Regions from separate parts of the Petroclostridium xylanilyticum genome, predicted to be linked through region 2. Evidence: riboswitches for the same ligand, from Rfam matches in the RefSeq annotation. Region 2 holds a riboswitch; each other region holds the start of a gene.
The links. A riboswitch is a leader RNA that binds a small molecule or an ion and turns the genes downstream of it on or off. The one in region 2 is predicted to bind S-adenosylmethionine.

Region 1 (11,038 bases), on a different contig from region 2:
CACTGTATCAATATAAAGAAAAGGTAGAAAAGGATAAGTATAATGTTCCTCTGCTAAAAGATGCAATTGAAAACTTAATCATTGTGCTTGCTCCATTCGTACCACATATTACCGAAGAATTGTGGCAACATATAGGTGAACAGGGAAGCGTGCACAAGCAGAAATGGCCTGCTTACAACCCGGAAGCCCTTGTAAAAGATGAGGTGGAAATTGTAGTCCAGCTTAATGGTAAAGTAAAGGATAAACTGGTGATTCCTACAGGTTTGGATAAGCAAGCAACAGAAAAAGCTGCTATGGAAAGTGCAAAGATTCAGCAGTTGATAGAGGGGAAACAGGTAGTAAAGGTCATTGTAGTTCCTGAAAAACTGGTAAATATTGTTGTTAAGTAATTATTTAGAGTTTAGAGTTGATGGAAAGCTCTAGCTTTCACTCCTCAATTCTAAACCCTAAACCATACAAAGGAGGCATTTTGAATGGATCAGCAAAACACCATAAAACAGGTAGTCAGCACTGATAAGGCTCCGGCCGCAATAGGACCTTATTCTCAGGCAATAAAAGTAGGAAATATGGTGTTTACTTCAGGACAGATTCCTATTTCGCCTGCAACTGGAGAAGTTATACAAGGGGATATAAAGGCACAGGCAAGACAGGTGCTGGATAATCTTCAAGAGGTTTTAAAGGCAGCAGGTACGAGCATGGGTAATGTAGTAAAAACTACTGTTTTCCTCAAAGACATGAATGATTTTACGGCAGTAAACGAGGTATATGCACAGTATTTTACCGGCAGCTATCCTGCCCGTTCCTGCATACAGGTAGCTAAGCTTCCAAGGGATGTAGGAGTTGAAATTGAAGCGGTTGCTTTGATATGAATAAAAAGTGGTAAGCATTTTGGTGCTTACCACTTTTTATTTCTAATATATCTAACTTTATTCCGGGAAAATGAATATTTTTTCTTTCTTCTGGCTATTCGAAGTATTACAAGAATAACTAATACCGAACCAATTACACCGGTTAAAACCCTGAACCATAGGGAATTTAATATGGAAATGGTTTTATTTTTTACAATAACGATAGGTTCCTGTTCAACATTTCTATCAGCAACCAGGTTAACTTTTCCAAGGACCTGGTCTTGATATTTATAAGTAGCAAAACCTAATACATCTCCTTTGTTAATGGGTGCTTTAATATTGGAAAGAGGATATACCTCCTTTTGGATAGTATTTTTATCCACATTGTTAGGCAGCAAAGCTGTTAAAGCTTGCTCTGCCAGCAGGATTACATGTTCATTAGCCTTTGCATCCATTACCTTTACTTCATCGATAATATCCCCGGGTTTTACAATAGTTTGCATACCAAAGTTGTTAAAACCGTATTCAAACAAGTTAATAGTATCTTCATAAGACTGATACTTCATTCCATCCAATTTTGAACCCATTACTACCGTAATAAGCTCGAGACCGTTCTTTTTTGCAGCAGCCACCAGAGTATGGTTTGCTTTAGATGTATAACCGGTTTTTATCCCGATTGCGGGCTCGTATAAGTAATTATAGTACCTGGTTGCACGGTATTTATTGATCAGATGGTTGGTATTGGAAAGATACCTTTTCTCATTATATTTATTTGTGGGTTGTATTTCATAGTAACTTGTATTTGCAATTTCTCTAAATTTAGGTATTGTCATAGCATGTCTGGAAATCAATGCCATGTCATAGGCGGTTGTTACATGACGGTCATCGTGAAGGCCATTGGTGTTTACAAAATATGTATCTTTAGCACCTAATTCGGCAGCCCTTTGGTTCATTAACTTTACAAATTCATCTATACTACCTGCTATGTGCTCAGCAATCACATTTGCACTTTCGTTAGCAGACGATATCATCAGTGCATATAACAGATTTTCTAAAGAAAGTTCTTCACCAGGTAATATACCAACATTACTTCCGCCTGCATCAACACTTAAAACAGCCTCTGAACTTGCTGTGACAATGTCATTAAGATTTCCTTTTTCCAAGGCCAGTATGGCGGTCATAATTTTAGTAATACTTGCAGGATACATTTTTTCATGGCTGTTTTTCTCATATAAAATTCTACCGGTAGCACTATCAATCAAGATGACAGAAGGAGAATTGATTTGAGGAGATTGTGCATATACAGGTATAGCGAAGATATTAATAAAAAATAAAAACAAAATTATAAGTGCGACTTTTTTTTGCATGAGTACCTCCCTTATTGATCATATAGATATCCTAATCTAGTATAACAGAAAATGGTCAATAATTACAGAAAAAAAGAAGAAAAACTTTGAGAAAAAAAAAGGAAATTTTTAAATGAAATAGAATATTACTATTAAAATAGTTTATAGTTCTTACAACAACACTTTTTGCGAGGTGAATAAATAAATGTTTAACTTAACAAAAAGAGAAAAGGTTATAATAATAGTATCTCTTGTTTTATTGGTTGCTATTGGCGGAACTTTTATGTTAAATTATAATAAAACAAAACCTATTCAACTGGAAGTGAAAGATACTGACCAGGTTTATGCACAACAATTGGCGTTACAAAAAGAGTTAGTTAAGGAGCAGGAACCACCTGAGACAAAGAAAATTATGGTCCATATCAAAGGACAGGTCAAAAATCCTGGAGTAGTAACTCTGGATGAAGGAAAAAGAGTATGGGATGCTCTAAAATTAGCAGGAGGTGAATTGGATACCGCAGATTTAAATGCTGTAAACCTTGCGGCTCCGCTTAGGGATGGGCAGGATGTGTATATTCCTGCTAAAGGAGAAAGGGTAAATAACATGGAAGCGGTATCTTCACAGCAAACGTTATCGGGAAATAACGGCAAGATCAACATTAACACCGCCGGTGCCGAGGAGTTGGATAAACTTCCCGGAATCGGGACTGCTACTGCAAAGAAAATTATTGATTTTAGAAATCAAAATAACGGATTTAAGACCATTGAAGATATAATGAATGTACCGGGTATAGGAGAGAAAAAATTCGAACAAATCAAAGATTTAATTGAAGTGCGTTGAGGAGGGACTATTTTGAAGATTTTAATTGTTGATGATGAAAAATTATTGGTAAAAGGGATTAAATTTAACTTTGAGCAAGATGGCTACCAGGTAGAAGTAGCTTACGATGGTGAAGAAGCTATTAAGCTTGCAAAAGATAAAAGTATAGATATTATTATACTGGATTTAATGTTGCCTAAGGTTGACGGACTTACAGTATGCCAGAAGATCCGGGAGTTTTCCAATGTTCCTATCATCATGCTGACTGCGAAGAATGAAGACATTGATAAAATTCTTGGATTGGAATATGGTGCTGATGATTATCTTACCAAACCCTTTAATATTTTAGAATTGAAGGCAAGGGTAAAAGCAATTTTAAGAAGGGTGACATCATCCGGGCATGAACCACGCAAGGGTAATTTATCCAAAGGGGATATTGAACTGGATTACAATTCGAGAAAGGTAAAAATAAAAGGCAGGGAAATTGAATTGACTGCGAAGGAGTTTGACCTGATTGACCTTTTTGCTTCTAATCCGGGAAGAGTCTACAGCAGGGAGAACCTGCTGGATATCATCTGGGGTTATGATTATCCGGGTGATATAAGGACTGTGGATGTTCATGTTAGGCGGTTAAGAGAGAAAATCGAGCCCAACCCGGCTGAACCTGATTATATATTAACAAAATGGGGAGTTGGTTATTATTTTAAAGAAATCCAGTAACCGGTTCTTCAGTATCAGGTGGAGGGTGGTTATAACCTATTTTCTTATTATTCTGTTGACATTATTTTTAATAGATATTTATATACAGGATTCTTTAGAAGAATACTCTTTTAATCAAAGAGGTGTAGAATTGCTTACCAGGGCAAATGTAGTTGCAAATATCACCTCACAGTATATCGAATACAGCGACGAATTGATTAAGCAGACCATCAAGCAATTAGAAATTGATAAAAATATCCGGGTTATCGTAACGGATAAAGAAGCCAAAGTTTTATTTGATACGGCTGAAGCAAACAACCTGAAAGGCAAGGTGCTTTTAAAAGAGGAAGTGGTAAAGGCACTGAAAGGCAATGATGTGCAAACTCATTTTGAAGAAGAAACCGGATGGGTCATTAATGCAGCAGTACCAATTGTTAAGGAAAAAGAAACGAGAGGTGTAGTGTATCTATCTACCTCTGCACAAAATATTGTTGACTTTTTAAAAGATTTCAGAAAAAAACTATACGGCATTACCTTAGTTGTAAGTTTGCTCATCGGGTTATTAAGTTTTTTTCTTGCAGGAGTTATAACGGGTCCTGTAGAAGAATTGACTGCTGCAATCAGGGATATGTCTGATGGAAAGCTAAATCGAAAGGTTGAAATAAGAGGAAATGATGAAATTGCTCAATTGGGAACAGCTTTTAATAAAATGATCGAACGTTTAAATCAGGTGGAAGAAAAAAGGCACCAATTTGTATCCGATGCCTCCCATGAACTTAAAACACCCCTGAGTTCGATTAAAGTGTTAGCAGAGTCCCTTATGCATATGCAGCAATTGGAGATGCCGATTATAAAAGAGTTTTTGAGCGATATCAATAACGAGATCAACCGTTTATCAAGAATTATTGATAAACTCCTTATGCTTACCAGGATGGATATCTTTGAAAATGAATTGGAAATGAAAAATGTCAACATGAAGGCGCTTTTGCAGGGAATAGTAAAAAGCTTATCTCCTTTGGCCGGGAAAAAGGGTATAGAATTAAGATTAAAAGCTAATGAAGATATTTTTGTACTGGTTGATGAAGATAAAATATGGGAGGCAATTTTTAATATTGTTGACAACAGTATTAAGTATACTCCGGAAGGAGGAAATGTAACAATAGACATTGATAAGTCTGAATACAGCGTTACTATCATTGTAGAAGATAATGGGATTGGCATTTCCGGTACTGAAATAAACAAAATCTTTGACAGGTTTTATAGAGTTGATAAGGCAAGAGCGAGGGAAACCGGCGGTACAGGGCTGGGGCTTTCAATCGCATTGGACGCTGTAAAGCTTCATGGAGGAGATATACAGGTAGAAAGCGAAGAAGGAAAGGGAAGTAGGTTTAAGATTACTATTCCTTATCGTGAAACTTAATATTTTCGTAACAATTAGTAATGTTTTTGTAAACTTTATCATATATACTTATTCAAGCTATAGTATGATTTTTTGGAGGTTTTTGTATGAAAAAAATATTTCTGGTCTCAGTATTACTTTTAATTATTGCTTTTATGTGGGGTTGCAGTATGGGTAGAGGTGATATAAAAAAATCAGCGGACATGCTTCAGGCAAAACCACAAAATAAACAAAAAATAAACTTGTATTTTACCGATAAGGAAAATAGTAAAATATTATCCGAGACCAGAGAAGTTGTTGTGGAAGATACAAAGAAATTGCCTAAAATCGCCATACAGGAATTACTAAAAGGGCCTGTAAGTTTAGAAATGAAAAAAGCCATTCCGGAAGGGACTAAGTTACTGGATATTAAGCAAGAGGGTACTTTAGTCACAGTTAATTTTTCGAAGGAATATTATAAATCGGGTGATATTGGCGAGATCGTTGCACGCTTTTCACTGGTGAATACATTATCTGATTTACCTAATATACAGAAGGTATTGATTTTAGTAGAAGGAAAAGAACTTATTGGTCCCAGCGGCAAACCTTTTGGACCTTTAGGTAAAGATGACGTAGTGTTTGAAGCCGCTCCTTCAGAAAAAGACAAAACTACATTGACGTTATACTTTGCCGGAAATGGCTGGGAGAATCTCGTACCTGAGAAGAGAGTAGTAGTGGTTAAAGATAACGAGCCTGTGGAGAAATATGTAATAGAAGAGCTTATTAAGGGGCCTAAGGATAAAAATCTTTTTGCTACGGTACCCGCACAAACGAAACTGCTTTCCATAGAAACAAAAGAGGGTATATGTTTTGTAAATTTGTCCAATGAGTTTAGGACAGAACACCCCGGGGGATCCGCAGGTGAAATTATGACGATTTATTCTATTGTTAATTCACTTACCGAGCTTGAACATATTAATAAAGTACAATTTTTAATAGAAGGACAAAAGATTGAAACCTTTAAAGGGCATATGGCATTAAAAGAGCCTGTTGAAAGAGATCCTGAAATTATCAAAAAGTAATTTTTATTGACAAATGTTAAAGTCAATGTTAAAATCATATTAATTTAATAAAGGTTAAATCTTATCAAGAGTGGCGGAGGGACTGGCCCAGTGAAGCCCGGCAACCGGCGTAAATCGCAGTGGTGCTAAATCCAGCAGGTTTTTACCTGAGAGATAAGAGGAATTAATAGAGAAAAATAATAAGCCTCCTGTCTCACAGGAGGTTTTAATTTTTGTTTTTTAAGGAGGCAGTAATATATGAGAAAAAGAAATCTAGGTTTTGATACGTTGCAAGTACATGCAGGGCAGGTGCCCGATTCTGCTACCGGCTCGAGGGCCGTACCCATCTATCAGACGACTGCATATATGTTTAGAGATTCTGAGCATGCTGCAAATCTTTTTGCATTAAAAGAAAACGGACACATATACACCAGATTTTCCAATCCAACGCAGGAAGTATTTGAAGCAAGAGTTGCAGCTTTAGAAGGTGGTGTTGGCGCCCTGGCAGTAGCTTCCGGCCATGCTGCTGTTGTATTGGCTATCCTTAATATAGCAGGAGCAGGAGATGAAATAGTTTCCGCAAGCACATTATATGGTGGTACCTTCAACTTATTTACGCACTCTTTTCCGAAACTGGGGATCAATGTGAAACTTGTGAATCCTGATGACCCGGAGAACTTTCGTAATGCTACTACAGAAAAAACCAAGGCCTATTTTGTTGAAACGATAGGAAACCCGACCATTAATGTTGCCGACCTGGAAGCAATAGCTAATATTGCTCATGAGAATGGAGTACCACTCATCGTTGACAGTACTTTTACAACTCCATATTTGTGCAGACCGTTTGACTTTGGTGCTGATATAGTGATACATTCTGCTACCAAATTCATAGGCGGGCACGGTACTTCTATGGGAGGAATTATTGTAGACAGCGGGAAGTTTAACTGGGATAACGGAAAGTTCCCTGGATTATCTGAACCCGACCCCAGCTATCACGGTGTCAATTACGTAAAAGATATTGGTGCGGCTGCTTTTATTATCAAGGCCCGCGTTCAACTATTAAGAGATTATGGGCCGGCGGTTTCTCCGTTTAACTCTTTTCTATTCCTTCAAGGTTTGGAGACGCTTTCACTTAGAATGCAAAAGCACTGTTCCAATGCACTGGCGATAGCACGGTATTTGGAGAACCATCCAAAAGTAGGCTGGGTCAATTATCCCGGTTTGGAAACCAACAAATACTACCATCTGGCACAAAAGTATCTGCCGAAGGGACAGGGAGCAATATTTACTTTTGGTCTTGAAGGCGGGGTCGAGGCAGGAAAAAAATTTATCGATAGCCTGGAAATTTTTTCACATCTTGCCAATGTCGGAGATGCAAAATCCCTGGTGATTCATCCTGCAAGTACCACGCATTCCCAGCTTTCAGAAGAAGGGTTAAAAGCTGCAGGGGTCAGTCCGGATATGGTAAGGTTATCTATTGGAATAGAAGATGCAGAGGATTTAATATTCGATTTGGAACAGGCAATTGACAAAGCGACTAAATAATTTCAGGCATGAGGGGGAAACTAGTAGTGAGTAATACTGCAAGCAGCTATAAACAGTTTTATACCTTTGCAGAAAATGAAGATTTTATTTTAGAATGTGGTAAAAAGTTTGGCCCTATTACTGTTGCCTATGAGATATTTGGTGAGATGAATCAGGATAAAACGAATGTTGTATTAATAACTCATGCATTAACAGGGGATTCCCATGTTACACGGCATGACCCTTACGATCCTAAAGAGGGGTGGTGGGAAAAATTTGTTGGAAAAGGTTTGATGTTTGATACCTCCAAATATTGCTTTATTTGTTCCAATGTGTTAGGGGGATGCCAGGGTACTACCGGTCCGTCTTCTGTAAATCCTAAAACAGGAAAAAGGTATGGGATGGATTTCCCTATTATTACTATAAAAGATATGGTGAATGTTCAAAAAAGGTTACTGGACTACCTGGGAGTCAGTCATCTGGTATCAGTAGTGGGCGGTTCTGTGGGGGGAATGCAGGCACTGGAATGGGCAGTACAGTACCCTGAAATGGTAGGCAGTATTATTGTTATGGCAGCACCAAAGAGCCTGAACCCACAAGCTATTGCATTTAATGAGGTACAGAGAAAAGCAATCACCCTTGACCCTTACTGGAATAATGGAGATTACTATGACAACAAGAATCAGCCCGAATCAGGGCTTTCCCTGGCCAGAATGGTTGGTATGATTACATACCAGAGTGACGAATCTATGTTAAAAAAGTTTGGAAGAAGAGCCAGAGAAGGAAATAATCTCTTCGAAAGCTTTAATAACGAATTTGAAGTAGAGAGCTATCTCCACTACCAGGGAAAAAAACTGGTACAAAGATTTGATGCCAACAGCTACCTTTATCTTACCAGGGCAATGGATTTATTTGAATTGGGGAGAGACTTTGGCGGCATAGACAATGCTTTAAAGGCCTTTAAGGGAAAAGCATTGGTAATAGGAATAAGTTCTGATATTCTTTTCCCTGTATGTCAACAGAAGGAGCTTGTGCAGGATATGAAGAGGAATAATATTGATGTGGAGTATAAAGAAATAAAGTCACCCTTTGGTCATGATGGATTTTTAATTGAATCAGGGAAAATGGAGCCCATTATTAGAAATTTCTTTGCTAAATTATGACATATTTGAGGTATGAAATTTAAAATATCAAAACGAAATCTAACAATAGAATTAGTGGACAGTGGAAAGTGAGCAGTATAAACATTTTCAGTGGATTATACTCTCCACTCCTCTAGAATTAAACTTGAATCAAGCAACGAAGAAGGAATACACCTATATAACAAAGAACGTGCATATAAATATAAATAGGGCAAGCCCACAGGTTTGCCCTCATATAAAAGCATATTAGCGTTTTTGCCCTGTATTATATTGATCTATGTATTTAAGCACATTTCTTACATAATTTTGAGTCTCGGTATAAGGTGGAATGCCACCATATTTGATTACACTATTAGGTCCTGCATTGTAAGCAGCTAATGCTAATTTTATGTCACCATTAAATTGATCTAGTTTCTCTCTTAGGTATTTAGTTCCACCATGAATATTTTCGGATACATTCCAAGGATTTTTTATACCGAGTACTTTAGCGGTACCGGGCATTAATTGCATTAATCCTTGAGCCCCCTTTGGCGAGAGAGCGTTTGCGTCAAATCCAGACTCAGCTGCTATAACAGCTTTAATGACATTAGGGTGTATATTATACTTTTGTCCTGCTTCATATACAGCCTTTTCAATAGAAGACATGAGCTGAGATTTATCTGCTGGTTGATTATCCAAAGCAGTATCATTTTTGCCCATCGCAGTATCAAGCATTTCCTGAAATGGCACAGGACTTTCTTTTACAGGAATTTTAAGCGGAGTCCGAGCTTGTATACTATCTAATTTTTCTTTAAATATATCACTAACCCTTATATTCATCATATCACCCGGTAAGTTTTATAAGTTAAATATATTATATTCCATATAAGAGGTAAAATCAATTAAAAAAATACGCAATGATAGCATAGTTAAAAAATTATTCCATATCAACTATGGAAAAATCACTGAAACTGAATTCACCAGTATTGATGCTTCTTCTACGTTTTGGTTTTTTTAAAAAAAAGTTATAACTATATTTTTTGCATGCGTAACTCCCGGAGACAACACCATGTATTGGACATAATATATCATTCGTAAGGGGTATGCGTCTCCCACGTTTGCAATTACAACACATAGGTATTTGATCTTTAGCTTTCATTGAAATCCCCTCTTCTTTGGTATGGTTTACTTAATTATTATAACATAAGAGTTCAAAAAATGGAAGTATTTAGGAATAAAATCTTTATTTTATTTAGCAATTTTATATGGATGTTTTTATTTTTCTGGTATAATTATTGTAGAAATAGTTCATGGTTTACAGTTAATAATTCATAGTGATATACTATGCTTCTACAAACTACCAACCACGAACTACGAACTATAAAAAAGTTGGTGATAGATATGATATTTTCTAAAAGAATGGAAGGACTTGCGTCTGCTATATTTGCCCACTTGGATAATAAAAAGAATGAATTATTATCCCAGGGTAGAGAAGTGATTAATTTTAGTATTGGGACTCCTGATATTCCGCCCGCACCTCATATTATTAAAACGATGCAGGAAGCGGTAGGGGACCCGGGGAATTACATATATGCGGTTAAGGACAAACCTGAATTGATAGAAACGGTTATTGAATGGTATGGTAGAAGATTTGGTGTACAGTTACAACCGGATGAAATAACATCCCTTATGGGGTCGCAGGAAGGTTTGGGGCATATAGCACTAACTTTAGCTGACCCGGGAGACGTTGTAATGGTTCCTGATCCTGGCTATCCTATTTTTAGCGTAGGTCCTTCCATTGCATGTGCAAAGCTGCATAAAATGCCGTTATTAAGAGAGAATGACTTTCTTATTGATGTAGATGCAATAGATAGTACTACGGCCCACAATGCTAAGATGATGATCGTTTCTTATCCTAATAACCCGGTTACTGCTGTTGCACCACCGGAGTTTTATGAAAAGCTGGTATGGTTTGCAAAAAAATATGATATTGTAGTGGTTCATGATAATGCCTATTGTGAACTTACTTTTGATGGAATAAAGGGGGGCAGTTTCCTGAGTATTCCCGGAGCAAAGGATATTGGCGTGGAATTTAATTCGTTGTCTAAAACCTATAACATCCCCGGTTGTAGGATATCTTTTGCGATGGGTAATAATAAAGTAATAGAACAATTAAAAATATTAAAATCTCATCTGGACTACGGAATTTTCCTGCCGGTGCAGGAGGTAGCTATTGCTGCA
Region 2 (11,038 bases):
ACCGTACATACCAACATAATTCGTTAAGTGAATTATGCTGATTTTCCATATTTCATTAGATTTATAGCTGCATTTATATCTCTGTCATGCATTATTCCACATTCAGGACACACCCATTTTCTTGTTGATAAAGACATCTTATCTAAAATATATCCACATTCACTACATGTCTTGCTTGATGGATAATACCTGTCTGCTACTATAAACCTAATATGATTCCATTTACATTTATATTCCATTATTCTACGAAACTCGCTAAACATTTGTTCTTGTACGGATTTTGCTAATTTATGGTTTTTAACCATACCTTTAATATTTAAATTTTCCATACACACAAACTCTGGCTTGGCTTTCACCAGTTTAGCAGTTTCTTGATGTAAATAATTTGTACGAATGTCTTTTATTTTTTTATGGACTTTACGAATAAGGCACTCCAACTTAATAATGTTTTTAGTTTTCTTATAACGGTTTACACCTCCTTCTTTTTGTTTTTCATATTTTCTTGATAATTTACGTTGGAGTCTTTTTAATTTTTTATTTAATCTTCTTATTTCTTGACTCTTATTAATATTAGGTATTTTTCTACCATCATTAATTACTGCTAAATCTTTAACTCCTAAGTCAATGCCTATTCCATCTGAATACTTTTGGTTGTTGGTAGGTTTATAATCAATACTTACGGTTATAAACCAATTAAAACCATCAAATTTTATTCTTGGATTATAAAATTTTTCCGCTGTTTGTAATTCGATTCTATTTTCAGATAGTTTAATCCATCCTATCTTTTCAAGTTTTACTTTATCACCTTTAAATTTTAAATGTCCTAAATCTTCTCTGTGATAAAACCCTTGTTGTACATCTTTTTTGCTTTTAAATTTTGGATGTCCTTCTAAATCATAAACTGTCAATTGTCTACCTTGTCTTAATGCTTTTTTCTTAGTTTTTTCAGAATAATGTTTATTTTCTATTCTGAAAAAGTTTTTATAAGCTATGCATAAATCCTTTATTGCTTGTTTTGGTATTTGTGCTGAAACTTCATTTAACCAATTATATTCAGGATTTTTCTTTAGTTGTGTTAGTTCCTTTCTTAACTCTTCATCGTTTATAAACTTGCCACCGTTTTTAAAATTTTCTAATTGCTTAGATAAAGCCCAATTATAAGCCCATCGTGCTACATCTGCACATTTCTTTAATAAAGTCTTTTGTTTATTGTTAGGTAATAATTGTACTCTAATTGTCTTTATCATCTTCGGTCAACTCCTCAATCATTTTACGTGCTTTGTTTGCTCTTTTACCTTGAAGTTTACAAGAAAATACAGTTATTATTTGCACTAAATCTTCAACAAGTTCTTGTTGTTCAGTTTTTTCTGTACTATCTATTACTTCAATTTCACATCCATACAGATTAGATATATATTCCACCAATTCAAAACCAAATCTTAACAATCTATCTTTTTTAATATTTAATACTTGTTTTAATTGGTCATGCGAATAATATCTATATCCATTAGCACCTGTATGATGTGGAATAAGTAATCCTTTTTTGTCCCAGTTTCTTAATGTTTGAGGAGTTTTTCCAACTAATTTAGAAAACTCATGTATAGTATAATACTTCACATTAACCACCTCTAATTGTATTAGACTATACTAAATTATAAATGTCAACATTAATTTATGACTTTTTATAACTTTTTATTAACTGTTGTCAATCCCTATAAAACAGGCTTATTTGTTTTAAGTATACATCATTTGAAGGCTGGAGTGAAGGAGTTTTTATATAAATATGAAAATAGTGGGGAGTGAGGAGTAAAACCGAAACCACAAAAAAAGTCCGTTTTAGCAGGAAGAAGGGATGCGACTTGGGGACGGTTCGTCTGTCGAATGCGCTTTTCATGCGACTGAGGAACCGTCCCCATGTCGAAGCCCTGAGCAATCAAGCATATTTTCATCATTATTTGTGCCGTTTACTTTATTAATGTATTATTTTCTGTAGTATTTTCATATACCCTTCACTATCAGTAACCTGAATGAAATCATATTCTCCACAGAGTTTATTCAGTATTTTCAACGTATCGTCGGTTGAACCCATGTCGACTACTAAAATATTGGGTACGGTCCCCCCGTGATGATTATTCAAGCTCCGCCATACAATCGACCGGATGATCCCCTCTATTGTGTCTTGCTGATTTTTAACGGTAACAATTATGTATATATCATCTTTTTTATACTGTATGCCAGTTAAAGTATTATAGATATTAAATCCCATCTGGATTGCACCGTACACAGCAAAGAAACAAACCAGGGATTGAATAAGAATGTCCAGCATGTTGCATCACCCCACTACTACTATATGCGGATGCTGTTGTTTTGGTGAAACCTTGTTTTTTGTACTTTATTTGCAGTATGGGCGTTTGTAAAAAAATAAACAAAAACCTATCATTGGAGTTATCAAAAAAATTCCAATGATAGGCTTAGTTATGTTTCTGAAATTACATGGAACGCACCAAGTATTTTACATATCTCAATTCTATTAAAGGCTTGCTTCCTTCTTAAGTATTTCCGCCTTATCTGTTCTCTCCCATGGAAGATCTACGTCTGTTCTTCCGAAGTGTCCGTAAGCAGCGGTTTGTTTGTATATTGGTCTTCTCAGGTCAAGAGTCTTGATAATGCCGGCAGGTCTCAGGTCAAAATGCTTAACAATGAGCTCTTGGATCTTTTCTTCCGGAATCTTTGCAGTTCCGAAGGTTTCTACCAATACTGAAACAGGCTTTGCTACACCGATAGCATATGCAAGCTGTACTTCACATTTTCTTGCCAATCCGGCAGCTACAACGTTCTTTGCAACATATCTTGCAGCATAGGCAGCAGATCTGTCAACTTTTGTAGGATCTTTTCCTGAGAAAGCGCCGCCTCCGTGACGAGCATATCCACCATAAGTATCTACGATAATCTTTCTTCCTGTTAAGCCTGCATCTCCCTGTGGTCCTCCTACAACAAACCTTCCGGTTGGGTTGATAAAATATTTGGTCTGCGCATCCAATAACTCTGCAGGAACAGAAGGCTTAACTACATGCTCCATGATATCCTTTTCAATTGTATCATGATCCACTTCAGGACTGTGTTGGGTGGATACGACAATTGTATCTATTCTAACAGGTCTGTCATCTTCATATTCAACAGTTACCTGAGTCTTTCCATCCGGACGGAGATATTCAAGAGTACCATTCTTTCTTACTTCAGCCAGTTTTCTTGCCATTCTATGTGCAAGTGCAATAGGCATAGGCATTAATTCAGGGGTTTCATCACAAGCGAAGCCAAACATCATTCCCTGATCTCCTGCACCTATCGCAGCTATCTCTTCTTCACTCATTTCACCTTTTTTAGCTTCCAACGCTCTATCAACCCCCATAGCAATGTCAGGGGATTGCTCGTCTATTGCAGTCAAAACAGCACACGTATCACAGTCAAAGCCATATTTTGCTCTATCATAACCTATTCCACGAATTGTTTCTCTTACGATTTTGGGGATATCTACATAACAGCTGGTGGTAATTTCTCCTGCTACCAATACCAGCCCGGTAGTAACAGATGTTTCGCAGGCTACTCTTGCCATTGGGTCCTTTTCAAATATTGCGTCCAAAACAGCATCAGAAATTTGATCGCAGATTTTATCTGGATGTCCCTCAGTAACAGATTCTGATGTAAATAACTTTCTCGACATATAACGTTCTCTCCTTTTATAAAAATATTAAACCCCTCTTGCTGACAGTAAGAGGGGGTAATTAACCACACTTTCTCCTCATCTCTCAGAACATTTATTCTGAAGGAATTGGCACCTTCGCTGACGCAGGTTGCCGGGTTTCACAGGGCCCTGTCCCTCCACCTCTCTTGATAAGGAAACAATTATTATTAATTTAATTCGAGTATAATATAGCATATATCGACAAAATAGTCAACCATTAAAATATATGATAGCTTATACTCATTACCAAAATACCGGCAGCAATTACCCCTAAGGATATAGCCGGTATCGCATATTTCATTCTCATATCCAGCATCGCTGCTATCATAGCCCCCGTCCATGCCCCGGTACCCGGAAAAGGAATTGCAACAAATATAAACAATCCAAAAGCACTATACTTCATTACCGTTTCAGCTTTCTTCATGGTTCTCTGCTCAATCCGTTGTATTATTCCTTGAAAGTATTTGGTTTTCCTTAAAAATGAGAACAGCGGCCGCATATATATAATAATAAATGGTATTGGTATTAGATTTCCCAACACACTTAATATATATACTACTTTCCAGTCCATATTCATCGCCATACCTACCGGAATGGCTCCTCGCAATTCCAATACAGGCACTGCAGCTATTGCGAGAACTGTTAACTCATTACGTAATTGTCCAAAGATTTCAGAAATAAACTCCATGTACTGTACCTCTTTATAAAATGATAAAAATATTTTTACTATATAAGTATTACTAAGTACTTTACATTGTCTATTTTAGTTCACAGTTCACGGTTCACGGTATTTTCTTGGCTAATTTCTGTGAACTGAGAACTGTGAACCGTGAACAAAATAACAATAATGTAACATACTTAGTGTTATTTATATATTAAACTGTGTAATGATTTCCGCCTATTTTCCCTCACTATTTTAATATATACGCAAATAAAAAGCAAATGTTTATTTAAACTCACGTATTTAAACTCTCATGCCTTCCGGTAATAATATAAATTACCCATTCCCCCAGGTTTGTTGCATGGTCAGCGATTTTTTCTATATATTTGACTATAAATATAAAGGTGGTAGCCTGATTGATATTCTGAGGGTTTTTTCTCATAAGTTCCTGCAAATCGTTAATAATGGACTCAAAATAATTATCTACGGTACTATCCTTGGAACAAACATCCTCTGCCATTTTTATATCATTATTGATGTATGCATCTATAGCGCTCCTAACCATATCACGGGCTACGGATGCCATTTTAGGAATATTTACCAACGGTTTTATATATTCTTCATCTGCAATCTTTAGTATAAGTTCGCTAATATCTGCAGAATGGTCAGCAATTCTCTCCAGGTCAGTGATCATTTTCAATATGGATGTAATCAGTCTTAAATCCTTTGCCAGGGGCTGCTGGGTAGCTATCAACCTGATGCACTTTTTTTCTATGGCTCTTTCCATCTCATCTATTTCGTCATCCTGTTGTATTACCTTTTGTGCCAGTTCTTTATCTTTTTGTTTTAAAGCAAGAATAGCTTCTTCAATAGACTTCTCTACCAAACTTGCCATACGTACAACATCATAGTGCAAATCCCGCAAACTTTCATCAAATCCATGCCTTGTACTCATGCCTTTCCCCCCTTATGCTAAATTTGTTAAATAACTATATCGCAATAGGCAATCTAATTATGAACTCTGTTCCTTTTCCAACTTCACTTTTCACCTGAATATCTCCATTATATAAGTTTACAATATGTTTCACAATCGAAAGACCTAATCCCGTCCCCCCTTGGTTTCTGGAACGCCCTTTGTCTACCCTGTAAAATCTTTCAAACAGTCGTGGAATATGTTCGTTCGCAATTCCTATACCGTTATCACAAACATGAAACTCTATATTTTTGTTGAATCTTTTACATACAATCTGCACTTCGCCACCGGGGTTGTTGTATTTGATTCCATTATCCACAAGGTTAATCAACATTTGTTTTAACCGGTCCCTATTGACATGTACCTGTGAGATGGAGGGTTCCATATCATAATATACCTGTACATTTTTCTTCTCTGCATTCTGCGAAACAATATCAATGACTTCTTTTATAATATCCTCTAAATTGTAATCATCTATGCGTACATCCTGTTTCATTGTTTCTATCTCTGAAAGTTCAAGAATATCCTCAATAAGCACGGTAAGTCTTTCTGCTTCTATGTCAATAATATCAAGAAAGCGCTCTGCAACTTCCTCATCATGTATGGCTCCACTCTTTAAAGTATCAATAAATCCTTTAATAGAAGTGAGAGGAGTTTTTAATTCATGAGTAACGTTAGATACAAATTCACTTCGGATCTGTTCCAATTTTCGGATGTTAGTTACATCCTGTATGATAAAGAGCGTCCCTATAACACTATTTTTTTCTGCTTTGGTTTCTATGGGTGAACGGTAAATCTTATAATATTTATCATCATATTGAATATCAAGAACCTGCTGTTTCTCAGGCGTTAAAACATCACTGTATTCCTTTAGAAATTGATTGAAAGCATGGTTGCGGACTACCAGAAGGATATTTTCTCCTATAATCTTTTTATTTTTAATATTAAACATCTTTATAGCAGTATTGTTTATTAAAATGATGCGATTATCGTTATCTAACGCAATTAATCCACCGATCATGCTGTTAATGATGGTTTCCATTTCAACATTTTTCTGCCATAGTTCCGTAATGGTCTTATCCAGTTCATTCTTCATGTGCATAAAGGAATGCGCAAGTTCACCAATTTCATTGTTGACATCAATGTTTATACTTCCCTTAAAATTTCCCTTTGCAATACTTCTAACAAAGTTTGTTAACTGCTTTACAGGTTTGGTGAATTTATTGGTGAATTGTATTCCCAAAAGACCTGCAATAACAAATGCAACAAAAATTCCCAGGGCAATATAGGAAACCATTTTTTCCCTTATATTGTTGATATCCTCAATAGGAATGGACAACCTAAGCACGATAGGTTCAGGCTCTCCCTCTACTCTTATAGCCACATATTTCAGATAATTTCCTATAGAAGTACTATAGCGGGTACTCTCACCAATGCCATATTCAAAAGCCTCTATAATTTCCGGACGATTTGCATGGTTTTCAAGAGTTGTATAATCTGTAGATGAGTCCCCCAAGACTTCCCCCTGTTTATTAATAAAAGTTACCCGGATTTTTGTTGTTGCTCCATAATCCACAGCAAGCTCATTTAATTTATCTGTATTGCGAGTTCCATTTATCAACTGGACTTCTTTTTTTATCAAATGCCCTACAACCAACAGCTTATTTTCTACTTCGGAGACATAATGTTTTTGGGCTACTTGATAGGAAAATACCCCGGTGATTAGCGTGCCAAGCAATACTATTAGGATATAATTAATCATGATCTTTTTCTGCATGACCATTATTCTCCTATCCCTTCAACTTATAACCAACGCCCCGGACCGTTTCGATATAATTTTCCGCCTCGTCCTCAATCAATTTCCTTAAATGCCTGATATGAACATCTACAGTTCTTGTTTCACCGCAGTAATCATAACCCCAAATCTTATCCAGTAAGACATCCCTGGACAATACATGCCCTTTATTGAGTGCAAGTATTTTCAAAAGTTCAAACTCCTTAAGTGTTAACTGAAGCAGTTTATCCCCTTTGTAAACTTCCCGCTTATTTAGATTAATGGTAATATCCTTTATATGAATGGTTCCCGTTTCAGTCTGCGCCTCCGGTTCATAATTTGTCCTACGAAATACGGCCTTGATTCGTGCGACCAGTTCCCGAACACTAAATGGTTTGGTAATATAATCGTCCGCTCCCATTTCCAGGCCTAAAACCCTGTCAAATTCTTCACTTTTTGCAGTAAGCATAATAATGGGTATGTGCTTGGTTTCATCCATAGAACGCAGTGTCCTGCAAACATCCAACCCGTCCATTCCCGGAAGCATTAGATCCAACAAAATCATATCCGCCGGGCTTTGCTTAAGCTTTTGCAGGAGATCCTCACCCTTTTCAAAGGTAGTTACTTCATAGCCATGCTTTTGAAGATTATATTGAATCAATTCACGAATATGCATTTCATCATCAACTACAAATATTTGTTTTTTATCCATCCTATTCACCTCTAACTTTTAGGTCCCTACTATTTACTTATCATTATTGTAACATAATACCTATACAAACTTAATACTTTTTTTAATAAAACAAGGCTAAGTTCATATTTTCCAGATTCAATACAAACTTAGCCTGAAGGAATACTAAAAACCCAGAACTTACTTCCAAAAAAATTGATTGTCATAGAGAAAAAAGTAGAAATTATTTTGCTGGCTAAAATATTGATACCTGCATAATCCCGAAATATATATAGGAATGCAAGCGATATCCCCAATGATAATAGATTCACTCCTAAAAACTTAAAAATGGTAAAGTGATGTGATATTCCTTTATAATTAAATGTCCAATACCTGTTAAGTATATAGCTGTTCATAATACCGCAGCCGTAAGATATCACCTGGGCATAAATATAAAATACTCCCATTATATTTAAGATAACAAATATTCCAAAATCTACCAATGTATTGGACACACCTACAATATTAAATTTTATAAACTGCCGGATGAATTTTTTGTACTCACTGATGAGTCTCATTATTCCTTTTATCATAATCAAAGCCTACTTTATTTTTTATAATATATAGCGGTCTATCTTTTGATTCATCATAGATTCTCCCTACATATTCACCAATTATTCCTAACACCAATAATATGGCAGCATTAAAAACCAGATTTATCGCTATGGCACCTTTAAAAATCAGGTTTGCCATACCGATAGATACCGATGGCGCCACTGCAGTTTGGACAAATTGCGTCTGATTAAACACAATCATCAGATAAAGAAAACTTGTAATACCCAGCGTTAGCCCTAGATAGGTTGCAGCCTTTAAAGGCTTATAGGAAAAGGATGTTATGGCATCCAGGGCAAACCGTATCATCTTTTTCAGGGGATATTTTGTTTCTCCTGCCCACCTTTCCTCTCTTATATATTCAACTGCTGCCTGGCGAAATCCTACCCAACTTACCAATCCTCGTACATATCTATTTTTTTCTTTTAATCCTTTCATCACATCACATACCCTGCGGTCAATCAATCTAAAGTCACCCGTATCAACAGGAATATCAACATTGGTTAAGCTCCTGAGCAGCCTGTAAAAAACAACTGCTGTAAATTTCTTAAAAAAGCTCTCACCTTTTCTTTTCATTCTCTTGCCATATACAACCTCATAACCCTGTTTCCACTTTTCTGCCATCTTAAGAATCACTTCAGGGGGGTCCTGTAAGTCTGCATCAATTACTACAACAGCCCGCCCTGCTGCATTGTCCATCCCCGCACTAATCGCAATCTGGTGTCCAAAGTTTCTTGAAAAATTTATAAGCTTGACATTTGTGTCTTTCCTGCATAAATCCTGTATGATTTGGGCAGTATCATCCTTGCTGCCGTCATTTATAAAAATCAACTCATAACTTTCACCGGTAGTATCCATGACTTGCTTTAATCTTTTATATGTCTCGTTAACTACCTTCTCTTCATTATACACTGGAATAATGATTGAATATTGTATATCTGATTTCATCTAAATTACCTCCTTTTTTAGTTCATAGTCCGTAGTTTGTAGTTCATGGAATTTGCCGAAACTGCTGAAAAAGTGCCTAATAGAATATCCAACTCGGCAGCCATCTCAAAAATCTTGTTACGTAGGCTTTGTCTACTACTGTACCCGATAGAACGGGATAGAACATGACAAACACACCAAGCACTACAGTCATGTATCCGTAAATTATATATCCATAATGGGGATACCTTTCTTTTATTCTCATAATTACATACGCTATACACAGAATAACAAAAGGCACACTGGCAAAAAAATGATACATAAATGTCAGCCTCGGCACCAGCACCCATGGTATGTATTGTGAAGCAAGCCCTACCAATACAATATACATACGGCTATCCCTATTTTTCATACTCATAACCGCTGCTGCAAATACTGCCGGAATACCTGTCCACCAAATTGCCGGATTTCCCATTGCCACAATACTGGACATCTTATCTGCGCCTAAATGTTCCTGCCCTCCATAATACCATACAGGCCTTATAATAAGCGGCCACTGCCACCATGGGGAAGAAAACGGATGGCTCGCCTTCAGCGTTTTATGATAGTTATACATATGTATCTGGTAGGTTACTACATCCATAGGCCCGTGGCCTGGTCCCGGTACTATCATAAAGGGTATATAGGATAAAAAGTAAATGATGAATGGTATCACGATAAAAAACAACATGCACCATAGTATAGTATTTCTACTATATGATGGAAATATTCTTACGACATATCTTAATCTTTCTACAGCCGGCTTGCCTGCTTTTACAGAAGCATCTCTCAAGCGTCGCTTTGCATAGCTGTATTCTTTATATCTTTTATATAGTGTTGTGAAAAATATGAGCGCCAACCCTACTCCCCCATAAAGACAAATCCATTTACTTGCTATCCCTAAACCAAAAGACAAGCCTGAAAGTCCCAAAGGAATTAAAGTCCTCCTGAATTCAATACTGTAAAAGTTCATATGAAAATAGTGAGGAGTAAATAGTGGGGAGTGGGGAGTAAAACCCGTGAAGCCGCTGCTCAAACTATTTTCATTATTATTTGTGATATATAGAAACAGTTCTTGGCAGTTCATATAATAATATCTGTACATAAAATAATACATTAATATAATAAAAAATACCCCGTATACATCTATAGTCGCAATTCTTGTCTGGGTAAAATGCATAAAATCAAAAGCCATTAAAAATGCTGCAAAAAAGGCATATTCAGTTTTATTAAAAAGTTCTTTTGCAAACACATACATCAGGGGAATCATCCCTATTCCGAATAAGGTACCGACAACCCTCCACCCCAAGGGGGTCATTCCAAACAAAGCGATGCCAATAGCAATAAAAATTTTACCAAGAGGTGGATGGGTTGATTCATAAGGTTCAATTTGATACAGATGCTCATAAGCTGTTCTCGCATGATATATCTCATCAAAATACATCCCGTTCATGAATGATGGTTCATATGTAACTGTATTCTGCTCATCAAATAGTTTTCCAGGATTCCCTGCAGTTGTCGGGTCTGTATCTGTTATTATAATAGACTTAACTTCTAAAGGCTTGCGGCTATTCTTTTCAAAAAAAACAAGCTCATTAAGCCTGGCCCCTGCTTCTGTAACTGTCAACTTTACATATCTT
Region 3 (11,038 bases), on a different contig from region 2:
AGATTGTCTATACCAAATGGAATGCCTTTTCAAGAACTGACGTTATAAAGGTTGAGGAAGACCCTGACCAGATGCTGGTAACAATCGATGGTGCTGCGAATGCGCCTATGTACAGATTTGATGGAAATACTGAAAGCCTTAATAAGTATAAGAAAGATACCGAATATATGCCTTTTTCGTTTGGAAAAAATGACAGTACGCTAATTATCGGGCCTGGAGGAGGAAGAGACGTACTATATGCACTTGCCGGTGGAAGTAAGGATATCACCGCTGTCGAAATTAATACTTCCAGCATAGACGCAGTAAGACATTTTAAAGATTATAACGGGAATATTTACGACAGACCTGAAGTACGGGTATACGGTGAGGATGGACGGAACTATATAAGAAAGACAAAAGATAAGTACGATGTCATATTTCTATCGCTGGTAATGACCAGTACTTCTCAGGGTGCCGGCTATGCGCTTTCTGAAAACTATATATATACTGTTGAGGCAATGCAGGACTACCTTGACCATCTTAAAGAGGACGGTAAACTAGCGTTTTTAACCCATGACCAGGAAGACCTGGGGAAAATAGTAGCAACTGCCATACTAGCATTAAAGAATAAGGGTATACCGGTTAAAGATGCACCTAAATATATGGCAATCTTTAAGAAAAATATGCCCCAGAGCCAGCATGGCGGGGAGCACATTCACAATCCCATGGTGATTATCAAAAATACGCCTTTTACACAAGAGCAGAGTAAAGAACTGGCACAGAAAGCAGTGGAAAATGGAAATATCCCTTTGTTTACACCCCACATCTATGAGCAGGGTCCTCTTGGTCATATAAAAGAAGAGCATATTTCCATGGCAGAATACCTGACAGGTTTTAGTTATAACGTAACGCCTGCAACAGACGACAGCCCGTATTTTTATAACTTTACCAAAGGAATTTCGCCTATATTACTCTTTATACTTTCTGCTGTGATAGTAGGGGGTATGGTTTTATTTATTCCTTATGTTGCCCAACATGGCGCTTCAAGGCCTGCGTTGTATTTTAGCGGCCTGGGTGCCGGGTTCATGCTGATAGAAATTCCTCTCATACAGAAATTTATACTGTACCTCGGTCATCCCGTGCTGGCATTTACCTATGTACTTGCAGCATTGCTGATAGGCTGCGGGTTGGGTGCCTTTATGAGCAGCAGTAAGTTGTTTAATAGAACTATTAAAAATGTATATATGCCTCCTGTATTAATTGTTATAATCAATATGATATTAATTGGTATATTGGGAGGTGTATTTAAAAATACTTCCGACTGGAGCCTGGTCAATAGAATTCTTATTTCATCCATCATCGTGATGATCCAGGGATTCTTTATGGGCATGCCTTTCCCGAGAGGACTTAAACTGTTAAGTGAAAGCGGAAGAAGCGATATCATTCCGGTTATGTGGGGTATTAACGGGGTAATGTCGGTAGTTGGTTCTGTGCTGTCCATTATATTATCTATGGAATTTGGCTTTAACGGTGCATTGATAGCAGGAGGAATTGCTTATATTTTAGTGAGTTTGCAAAATAAAATATAAGAGAAACTTCATTAAATAATAGCCTGCACGTTTCAATGGAGAAGTGTCAGGCTATTTTTACATCTTTTAGGAAAACATTTCAAGCTTTTTATATACTATTGACAAAACATCAATCTTATAGTAATATCTTACTAAACATATAAGAATTATATAAATTATCAGAATACTTAAATTTGACATCAAATGTTAACATTATATAAAAGTTAAGGCATCGAACAATTGAATAACATTCTTATCAAGAGCGGTGGAGGGAACGGCCCTTTGAAGCCCGGCAACCAGCATTAATGTATTGGTGCCAAGTCCGTCAGAGATATTCTGGAAGATGAGATTACAACTCCTATTCTCAACTGCAGAATAGGGGTTTTTTTAAGTTTTAAAAAGAAGGAGAATGCAATGATGAACATTGAAACGATTGTTGCCCAGGCAGGTATTGGTGCAGATTCTGAGAAAGGCTCCATTAGTGTTCCAATCTATCACAGTGCAACCTTTCGGCATATAGCTCTGGGTGTATCAACCGGATATGATTACAGCCGAACATCTAATCCAACCCGGAAGGTATTGGAGGATTTGGCAGCGGAGTTGGAAGGAGGGTGTGGAGGCTATGCTTTTGCTTCTGGTATGGCCGCTGTTACAGCAGTATTAATGATTTTTTCTAAAGGGGATCATTTAATTGTATCTGATGATTTATATGGTGGAACTTATAGGGTTTTAGACAAAATATTCTGTAGATATGGAATTACAGCCAGCTATGTGGATACGTCTAACGTCGAAGAAGTGATAGCAGCCATCCAGCCGGAAGTTACAAAAGCTATATTTATTGAAAGTCCTACCAATCCATTAATGAAAATCACCAACATCCGGGAGGTTGCTTCGGTAGCAAAAAGCAGAGGGATATTAACCATTGTAGACAACACCTTCATGACTCCCTATCTACAGCAGCCTATTAAGTTAGGTGCAGATATTGTTGTGCATAGTGCTACTAAGTATCTAGGCGGCCATAATGATGTTTTAGGAGGTATTGTCGTAGGAGCTACTCAAGAATTATGTGAAAAAATTAAATTTATTCAAAACTCTACAGGAGGAGTTTTAGGACCTCAGGACAGTTGGCTAATGATTAGAGGCATTAAAACATTAGCTGTCCGAATGGACCGGCAGCAGGATAATGCTTTTAAAATAGCAAAATGGCTCAAAGAGAGACCAGAGGTTAAAGAGGTCTATTATCCTGGTTTGCCAGGACACCCGGGTCATAATATTATAAGCGAACAGGCCAAAGGATATGGGGCGATGATCTCGTTTAAAGTAAAGCGTAAAGAATTTATCGAACGAATTATCAACAGGGTTAGGATTATATCTTTTGCAGAAAGTCTCGGCGGGGTGGAAAGCTTAATAACATATCCTGCCAAGCAAACCCACGGGGATATCCCAGAAGAAGTGAGAAACCGTATTGGTGTGACCGACGATTTGTTAAGATTATCTGTGGGTATAGAAAATGCTGATGATTTGCTAAAAGACCTGGAACAAGCTATGGAAGGAGGGAGAGCATGAGATATGGGACCAAGATTTTGCATAACGGTAATGAAACAGATCCGAATACAGGAGCCCTCAGTATCCCTATCTACCAGGTTTCCACATTTCATCAAGAAGATATCGATAGACCTGGCAAATATGATTATGCACGTTCCGGCAATCCTACCAGGGAAGCATTGGAGCGTACTATAGCAGCATTGGAAGGGGGAACCTATGGATATGCCTTTGCATCGGGAATGGCAGCAGTTTCATCAGTGCTGGCTATATTTCGGCCGGGGGATCATATCATAGCAGCAGAGGACCTTTATGGTGGAACATACCGGATTCTCACACGATTTTTCTGTGAATTTGGCATTGAAGTAACCTTTATAGATGCAACAGATGTAAATGCCATAGAGAAAGCTGTTAGAAACAATACCCGTGCTCTCTATCTGGAATCTCCGTCCAATCCTCTTTTAAAAATTACGGATTTAGGGGCAGCTGTAGATATTGCAAGGAGGCATAACCTTATAACCATCATTGATAATACCTTTATGTCTCCCTATTTCCAGCGGCCTCTGGATTTAGGCATTGATATTTCCATTCACAGCGCAACCAAGTTCATTGGAGGTCATAGTGATGTAATCGGGGGACTGGTAGTTACCAAACGGGAAGATCTTGCAAAAAAAATATATTTTGTTCAAAACGGGTATGGTGCAGTATTAGGACCCCAGGATTGCTGGCTTCTGCATAGAGGAATCAAAACTCTGAGAGCAAGGATGGAGATACAGCAGCAATCAGCTGATAAAATTGCCCGGTGGTTAAAAAATCAACCATGGGTGGAAGAGGTCTTTTATCCAGGGCTTGAAAGTCATAATGGATACGCTGTTCATGCGGCACAGGCAACCGGAGCAGGTGCAGTGCTTTCTTTTAAAACTGTCACAGAAAAAGTTGCAAAGAGTATCATGAAAAATGTAAAAATATGGTCAGTCGCAGTTAGCCTCGGTGGAGTAGAGTCTATCATGTCATACCCTGTGAAGATGTCCCATGCTTCTATGCCAGAAGAAGAGCGTAGGAGATTGGGAATTACAGATACATTGATCCGGTTATCAGCAGGATTGGAAGAAGTTGAGGATTTGATGGAAGATATAGAAAAAGGTGCAATACTGGTATGAAAATACGAATTTAATTGTATTATATAAATATTTATAAGGATAAGGAGATTGTTAATATGTTAGAACAAAAATTCAACGATTTAAAAAATTATATAAAAAGCCTGGGAAGCGTTGCAGTAGCATACTCCGGAGGTGTTGATAGTACCTTTTTAATAAAAGTTGCTCATGATGTTTTAGGGGAGAAAGCGATTGCTGTTACTGCCCGTTCTTCTACCTATCCTGAGAGGGAGTTTAATGAAGCAGTAGAATATATTAAGGATATTGGTGCACAACATATTGTTATCATTTCTGAAGAATTGGATATTGAAGGGTTTTCAAACAATCCTACAAATAGATGTTATTACTGTAAAAAAGAACTGTTTCGGAAGGTTGGGGAAGTAGCTAAAGAAAAAGGAATACAATATGTTGCCGATGGCTCCAATTATGATGACCTGAATGACTACAGGCCTGGTATGCAGGCAGCGAGGGAATTACAGGTAGTAAGTCCCCTAAAATACGCTAAGTTGACAAAAGAAGATATTCGAATACTGTCGAAACAACTTGGGCTGCCGACCTGGGATAAGCCTGCCTTTGCCTGTCTTTCATCAAGGTTTCCTTATGGACACAAGATTACCAGAGAAAAATTATCAATGGTTGAAAAAGCGGAACAATACCTCATGGACCTGGGTTTTAGACAGCTGCGCGTACGCCACCATGGAGAGACTGCCAGAATCGAAATAGGTGAACAGGAGTTTGACAGGTTTCTGGATAGAGCATTAATGCGTAAAGTAGCTGAAAAGTTAAAAAGCTTAGGTTTTACTTATGTGTGCCTGGATTTGGAAGGTTATCGTATCGGAAGTATGAATGAGGTATTATAGAAGATGAATTTAAAAAAGTCACGGCTATTTAAGGGAGTTTTTTTAAACATTTTATGATAATATTTGATCCAAGACAGGAAGGAAAAGTCTGGCATAAACTGGTTGATATATTATTTATAGCAGTAGTTGCAGTGGTTTACGGATTTAACGAGTGGGAAGAAAAGCTCCTGAAAATCTTGCAATGCTTAAAAGACTTGCATTAAATATGGTAAGAAAAGATGAAAAAAGACATCCGAAAAAAGCCTAAGGATAAGAAAAGTACATGCATTACTTGATGAAGAATATTTAGAATATATATTAAGAATAAATTTTGGATGAGACCGAAGAGGCTTAAAATGAATACTTTTACCTTACTGGGTGTCTCCAATAAGGAACACCTGGTTAGTAGAGTATTGCCTTTTTTAAGCTGTATCAGTCAAGACCCTGGGCGTGTCACGTACCTGTTCATTATAATACCAGGGGACACATCAATAAAAATTTGCCTGTCTTATATGATTAATGCTGTAATAGCATTTTTTAAAAAAACTTGTGAAAAGGTTTTAGCAGGAAATGAGTTCATGAATTTGCCGTGTGTATACGTAATCTCCGACTTTAAAACTCTCAATTATTCCTGTATAATATATATATCGATTCTTTACTTTTACGGTGATATGGGAGTTATTATGGAAAAAACATTTTGCAGATACAAGACCAATGAAAATAATTTTAATTTTGTCCATTCAGTTGCACAACCCCCGGGTGATTTTCCCGTGCATATCCATGATTTATACGAGCTGTATTATTTTATTTCGGGAGATGTTACCTACTACATTGAGGGACAGGCATACAATATTAAACGCAATGACATCCTCATTATCAACAACCGTGAGCTTCACAGACCCGTATTTAATTCAACCCGCCCCTACGAAAGAATGGTTATACATTTTAAACCGGAATATGTTTCTTTATTCCAAAGTAAAGAATATAATCTGTTATATTATTTTGAAAAAAGAAGGCTGGGACAATATAACAGAATCGAATCGGAAGATGTGCTGCAATTTGGTATAAACAAATATTTTAACCAAATTGAAAAATGTGCCACGGAAGAATCAGCCGAACGTCATGTAATGATTAAAACTGTTTTTGTCCAGATGTTGGTAGCACTGAATAAAATATTTGATCAAAAGAAAAATGTGGTCACAAGCTCTTTCGGATATGATAAGAAAATAAGTGCCATATTGGATTTTATTAATAATCATCTGGATGAAAAAATTACACTTGATACATTGGAACATAAGTTCTTTGTTAATAAATATTACCTGTGCCATCTTTTTAAGAAAAACACAGGCTTTACAGTAATTGAATACATCACTTACAAACGGATTATGAAAGCAAAGGAACTTTTGCTTGCCGGAATACCAGCCACTGAAGCGTGTCATTCCGTTGGCTTCTCCGATTACTCCAATTTTTATAAGGTATTTAAAAAAATTATAGGTGTATCTCCCAGAAATTTTACAAAATAGCTATCAAATTATAGATATCATTGCTTGTTTTTACATTTTATGATGTAGTTTTAATTCAAAAACAATTGGTAGCTCGTAATCTGTATCTACAATAAGATGCAATTTATATCAGAACCATTTAACAACCTTTTCTCAGGCAGTTCCATCTTCACGAACGCCTCTATATGTTTTTTTGCCCCAGTCTGTATCCAGATCACGACGCCCATCTGCTTCTTTATTTTCTCTTCCAGATAGAGATTGAATCGCTTTACCGTACAAATAGTGTTTTTTGTGGTATTACTCAAACACGCATTCTACCGTCTTTTTTGGGGTAAAATTATTTTTAGCCTATTCGCTTTCTATTTGCTATATCTGAATTTCGGAACATCTAAAAAGTATATAGATAATGTTCATGTAAAGGATGTCAAAAAAACTGACACGGGAAATGTGTTTGTGCCGGTAGGCCACGGAGATATTGATTGGAAGGGGCAGATGAACGATTTAAAAACCGATGGCTATGCAGGTAATATAGTCATCGAGACACACTGCAAACCATTATTGGAATTAACACGGAAGTCCGTAGAATATGTGCGCAATATTTGCAATATTTAAAGCAACAAAACCCAAGATTATATATAAATGTTGGGATATAATATCAATATAAATAATACCTTATCTTGAGCTTTTTAAGCATACCATTGAAATTGCTAAATTTAAGTATAATAGCTATAGACATTGCCATTATATAAGAAGGTCAAGAAAGAAATTTCATTGTAAACAGGTGAATATTATGGATAAAACATTAAACGCTGCCATTATAGGATGTGGGGCTATATTCAAAGTACATGCTGATGCAATTAGAGACAGTTCCTATGCACAGTTGGTTTCTGCAGTGGATATAGATGAACAAAAAGCGAGGGCGGCAACATTAGAATATGAATGTAGTTTTTATACGGATTATAGAGAATTGTTAAAGAATGAGAAAATAGATGTCGTGCATATCTGTACGCCTCATTATTTACATGCTCCTATGGCGATTGATGCAGTTAGAGCAGGAAAGCATGTGCTGGTGGAAAAACCTGTGGCGATCAATTTGGAGCAAGCGCAGGAAATGGCTGCAGAAGCGAAAAGAAACAATGTATATATAGGCGTCTGCTTTCAAAACCGGTACAATGATACAACGATTAGAGCAAAAGAAATACTGCAAAAGGGGTTATTAGGAAAAATTAGAGGAGTCAAAGGGATAGTAACCTGGCATAGAAATGAAGACTACTATACACAAAGTGGATGGAGAGGGAGCTTTGAAACTGAGGGTGGAGGCGTCCTCATTAACCAGGCCATCCATACACTGGATCTTATGCAGCTGCTGGCAGGTGAAGTGGAGGCAATAAAAGGTAATGTAGATACCCGTGTGCTTCAGGGAGTAATAGAGGTAGAAGATACTGCCGATGCGACAATATACTTTAAAAATGGGGCAGTAGGGCTATTTTATGCTACCAACTGCTATACTGCAAATTCACCTGTAGAGCTTGAGGTGCATTGTGAGAAAGGCTTATTAAAAGTGGATGATGACGGACTTTACATGATACATGATGGAAAAAAAGAGTGGCTGACCGGTAACCGTTACCAAACAGGATACAAAGATTACTGGGGCGGTAGTCATAAGAAGCTGATAGAGCATTTTTATCAATGTATAGTTGAACAGCGAGGTGAAGGATATATTACAGTTGAAGAAAGCATGGTATCACTTAAAATGATTGAGGGGATATACCGCTCGTCGGCAACAAATCAAAAATACTCTTTTGAACAACCTTGGTGATTGCATAATGGCATAAAATGATTGAGTTATTTGTAGCGGCGGCCCGCGGGGACTGGTGCACAATACCAGCTAACGGAATATATGAACCAATCCGATGGGTTCTCCTCTACAGAAAGTCAGTTGAGTGATGAGTTAAGTGTTGATATGCAACAGGTTGATGATTCTGCAATTGTCTAATAAACTAGGTGGGAGGATGAAATCATATGAAATTTTCAGTTTTTACAGTAGGTACTCCGGACTACAACCTGGAGGAAACGGTTATAAAGCTTAAGGAATTTGGCTATGATGGTGTGGAGTGGAGAGTGGCAGAGGCTTTGAAATCAGAACCCGATCCTATACCGCCAAAAGAACGATGGTATTGGTCTTACAATAAGAGCACGGTTGATATTGATACCATAGAAGAAAAAGCCGAATATGTAAAGTCTATTTGTGAAAAACATGGTATGGAAATTTGTGCTCTTGCTACTTATCTTACACCGGATCAGGCTGATAAAGTGGAAAGAGTGTTAAAAGCAGCAGTGATAATGGGGTGCCCCAGAATCAGAGTTAATGTTCCCGGATATAAAGGAGATGTAAATTACAATGATTTATTCAATAAAACGATTAGTGAAATCAAAGTACTAGAGCAGTTGGCTAAGAAATATAATGTAAAGATCAATTTTGAAATTCATATGGGTAACATTATTCCCAGTGCCAGTGCTGCCTACAGACTTGTCTCCAATTTTGACAGCAGGTATATCGGAGTTATCCACGATGCAGGCAATATGGTGCATGAAGGCTTTGAACAGTATAAAATGGGTGTTGAACTGTTAAATGACTATTTAGATCATGTACATGTCAAGAATGCACGATGGGTGAGGGATGAGAATATAAAAGAGCAGTACAACTGGAAGCCGGAGTGGTGCCCGATACCGGAAGGGATAGCAAATCTGAAAAGTTTAATAGAAGCATTAAAAGCAATAGGGTATGACGGTTATTTATCCTTTGAAGATTTTTCCAATGAAACAGCTACCGATGAAAAGCTAAAAAACAATCTGGAATACATAAAAGAATTATTGAAATGAAACTAAAAAGCTTACGGAACTAGTTCCGTAAGCTTTTTAAGATATCAAAATATTCAGGAAAAGAAATATTTACAGTCATTTTTTGTTTCTAATATAAGGAATGAAAAATGAAGGGAGAAAAACGTATGAATAACATTGTATTCCGTCCGTACTTTCAAAGGAAGAAGTAAATACTCTGATTAAAAGAAACAATAGCAGGTGAAATACATGTATGCTAGCATGAAAAAAATCTTTGATAAATTTTTTGACATAAATATTTTTCAAAAGTTAATAATTTCTTTTACTCTCATCATAGTTATTCCTTTATTTACTTCATATTACATTTCCAAGAGGACTATGGGTGAAGTAATCGTTAAACAAGTATATGGAGATACTTTGAATTCATTACAACTTGTAGCAAGTAGTGTAGATGAAATATTGGGTAGAATGATATCAGCTTCTTTATATGTAAGTCAGGATGAAAACATTAAACTAATTCTTCAAGCAGAGTCAAATATTAGTCTAATAGATGATAATATTGATCAACCAAAAAAAATGCTTGAAAGACTTAATAGAATTAATAAGGTTAATAATATGCTAGACAACATATCATTTAATACTATGGGAAGTAAATGCTATATTACCCTTATTACACCGTCAGGTGCAAAATACACTAATTGGCATTATGATGGGAAATTAGCAGAAGATTATTTATTACCATATATGAATGGTAAACTTATACCGTCAGATAATAGTGTCATATGGAAAGACATTGAAAAAAACTATGTTTATAATGATGTAAAGTCAAAGCCCTATGTTTTAACACTTATTAAAAACGTTAACGATGAGTGGTACAACCAAAAATATGGTACAATTATTATTAGTATTCCCGAAATAGAAATACGAAAATTTATATCTAGCAGCAATAATAATTATAAAAGATTTATCATAGATAAAAACATGAATATCATTTCAGATTCAAATGGTGAAAACATTACAAAGTCTTTTGAAGAAATTTATGACGGAGTAATTCCTAAAGAAAGAAAAGGATATTTTATTGACAAACTTAACAGTGGTAATAAAGTTCTTATCACATACTATAAAATTGATACTATGCAGTGGACAGTTATAGACATAAAGTCTTATGATTATATTACCCAGGAATTAACTCAAAGCAACAATAGGTTATTAATAGGAAATATTATTTGCATATTTGTTTTTCTTGGGGTAGCGGGTTTTATCGCAAGAAGTATTGCAAAGCCCATTAAGCTTTTAACAAAAGAGATGTTACTTACAGATTTAGAGTCTGTGTATCAACAAGTTAGAATAAAACGGCGGGATGAGATTGGTGTTTTGGAAGATAGTTTTAATACCATGAGGAAAAATATTCATAAGCTTATGCAAGAAAACCTAGAAAAGGAAAGAAAAAAAAGGGAAGCTGAATTAGAAGCGTTACAAGCACAGATTAGCCCTCACTTTCTATTTAATACATTAAATGCTGTTAGATGGGCGGCAATAAATAATAATAGCAAAAAAGCTGCTGATATGGTCTTGGCGTTAGGAAATCTTTTGAGGATGACAATTATAAA

Region 1: linked by a shared signal. The riboswitch ahead of CIB29_RS06370 (homocysteine synthase) and the one ahead of metK (methionine adenosyltransferase) in region 2 are both predicted to bind S-adenosylmethionine.
Region 3: linked by a shared signal. The riboswitch ahead of CIB29_RS13030 (trans-sulfuration enzyme family protein) and the one ahead of metK (methionine adenosyltransferase) in region 2 are both predicted to bind S-adenosylmethionine.

Annotation. Positions count from the first base shown of each region.
Region 1 is NZ_NPML01000011.1:131,444-142,481, reverse strand. Features, by position in the region: gene leuS (leucine--tRNA ligase) at 1-389, shown strand, start outside; gene CIB29_RS06400 (RidA family protein) at 474-869, shown strand; gene CIB29_RS06395 (D-alanyl-D-alanine carboxypeptidase family protein) at 896-2,215, opposite strand; gene CIB29_RS06390 (helix-hairpin-helix domain-containing protein) at 2,400-3,035, shown strand; gene CIB29_RS06385 (response regulator transcription factor) at 3,048-3,734, shown strand; gene CIB29_RS06380 (sensor histidine kinase) at 3,760-5,133, shown strand; gene CIB29_RS06375 (GerMN domain-containing protein) at 5,220-6,173, shown strand; SAM riboswitch class I at 6,232-6,333, shown strand; gene CIB29_RS06370 (homocysteine synthase) at 6,411-7,697, shown strand; gene metX (homoserine O-acetyltransferase MetX) at 7,724-8,839, shown strand; gene CIB29_RS06360 (lytic transglycosylase domain-containing protein) at 9,065-9,640, opposite strand; gene CIB29_RS06350 (aminotransferase class I/II-fold pyridoxal phosphate-dependent enzyme) at 10,199-11,038, shown strand, end outside.
Region 2 is NZ_NPML01000013.1:293,741-304,778, forward strand. Features, by position in the region: gene CIB29_RS09165 (RNA-guided endonuclease InsQ/TnpB family protein) at 33-1,247, opposite strand; gene CIB29_RS09170 (MerR family DNA-binding transcriptional regulator) at 1,231-1,617, opposite strand; gene CIB29_RS09175 (glycosyltransferase) at 1,973-2,326, opposite strand; gene metK (methionine adenosyltransferase) at 2,531-3,721, opposite strand; SAM riboswitch class I at 3,797-3,898, opposite strand; gene CIB29_RS09185 (COG2426 family protein) at 3,960-4,430, opposite strand; gene phoU (phosphate signaling complex protein PhoU) at 4,699-5,358, opposite strand; gene pnpS (two-component system histidine kinase PnpS) at 5,393-7,153, opposite strand; gene CIB29_RS09200 (response regulator transcription factor) at 7,167-7,862, opposite strand; gene CIB29_RS09205 (GtrA family protein) at 7,991-8,413, opposite strand; gene CIB29_RS09210 (glycosyltransferase family 2 protein) at 8,382-9,380, opposite strand; gene CIB29_RS09215 (glycosyltransferase family 39 protein) at 9,457-11,038, opposite strand, start outside.
Region 3 is NZ_NPML01000019.1:147,210-158,247, reverse strand. Features, by position in the region: gene CIB29_RS13035 (spermine/spermidine synthase domain-containing protein) at 1-1,568, shown strand, start outside; SAM riboswitch class I at 1,798-1,897, shown strand; gene CIB29_RS13030 (trans-sulfuration enzyme family protein) at 1,965-3,113, shown strand; gene CIB29_RS13025 (trans-sulfuration enzyme family protein) at 3,110-4,249, shown strand; gene larE (ATP-dependent sacrificial sulfur transferase LarE) at 4,306-5,106, shown strand; gene CIB29_RS13015 (transposase family protein) at 5,160-5,309, shown strand; gene CIB29_RS13010 (AraC family transcriptional regulator) at 5,769-6,608, shown strand; gene CIB29_RS18950 (sugar phosphate isomerase/epimerase family protein) at 6,951-7,199, shown strand; gene CIB29_RS12995 (Gfo/Idh/MocA family protein) at 7,378-8,406, shown strand; gene CIB29_RS12990 (sugar phosphate isomerase/epimerase family protein) at 8,610-9,470, shown strand; gene CIB29_RS12985 (sensor histidine kinase) at 9,678-11,038, shown strand, end outside.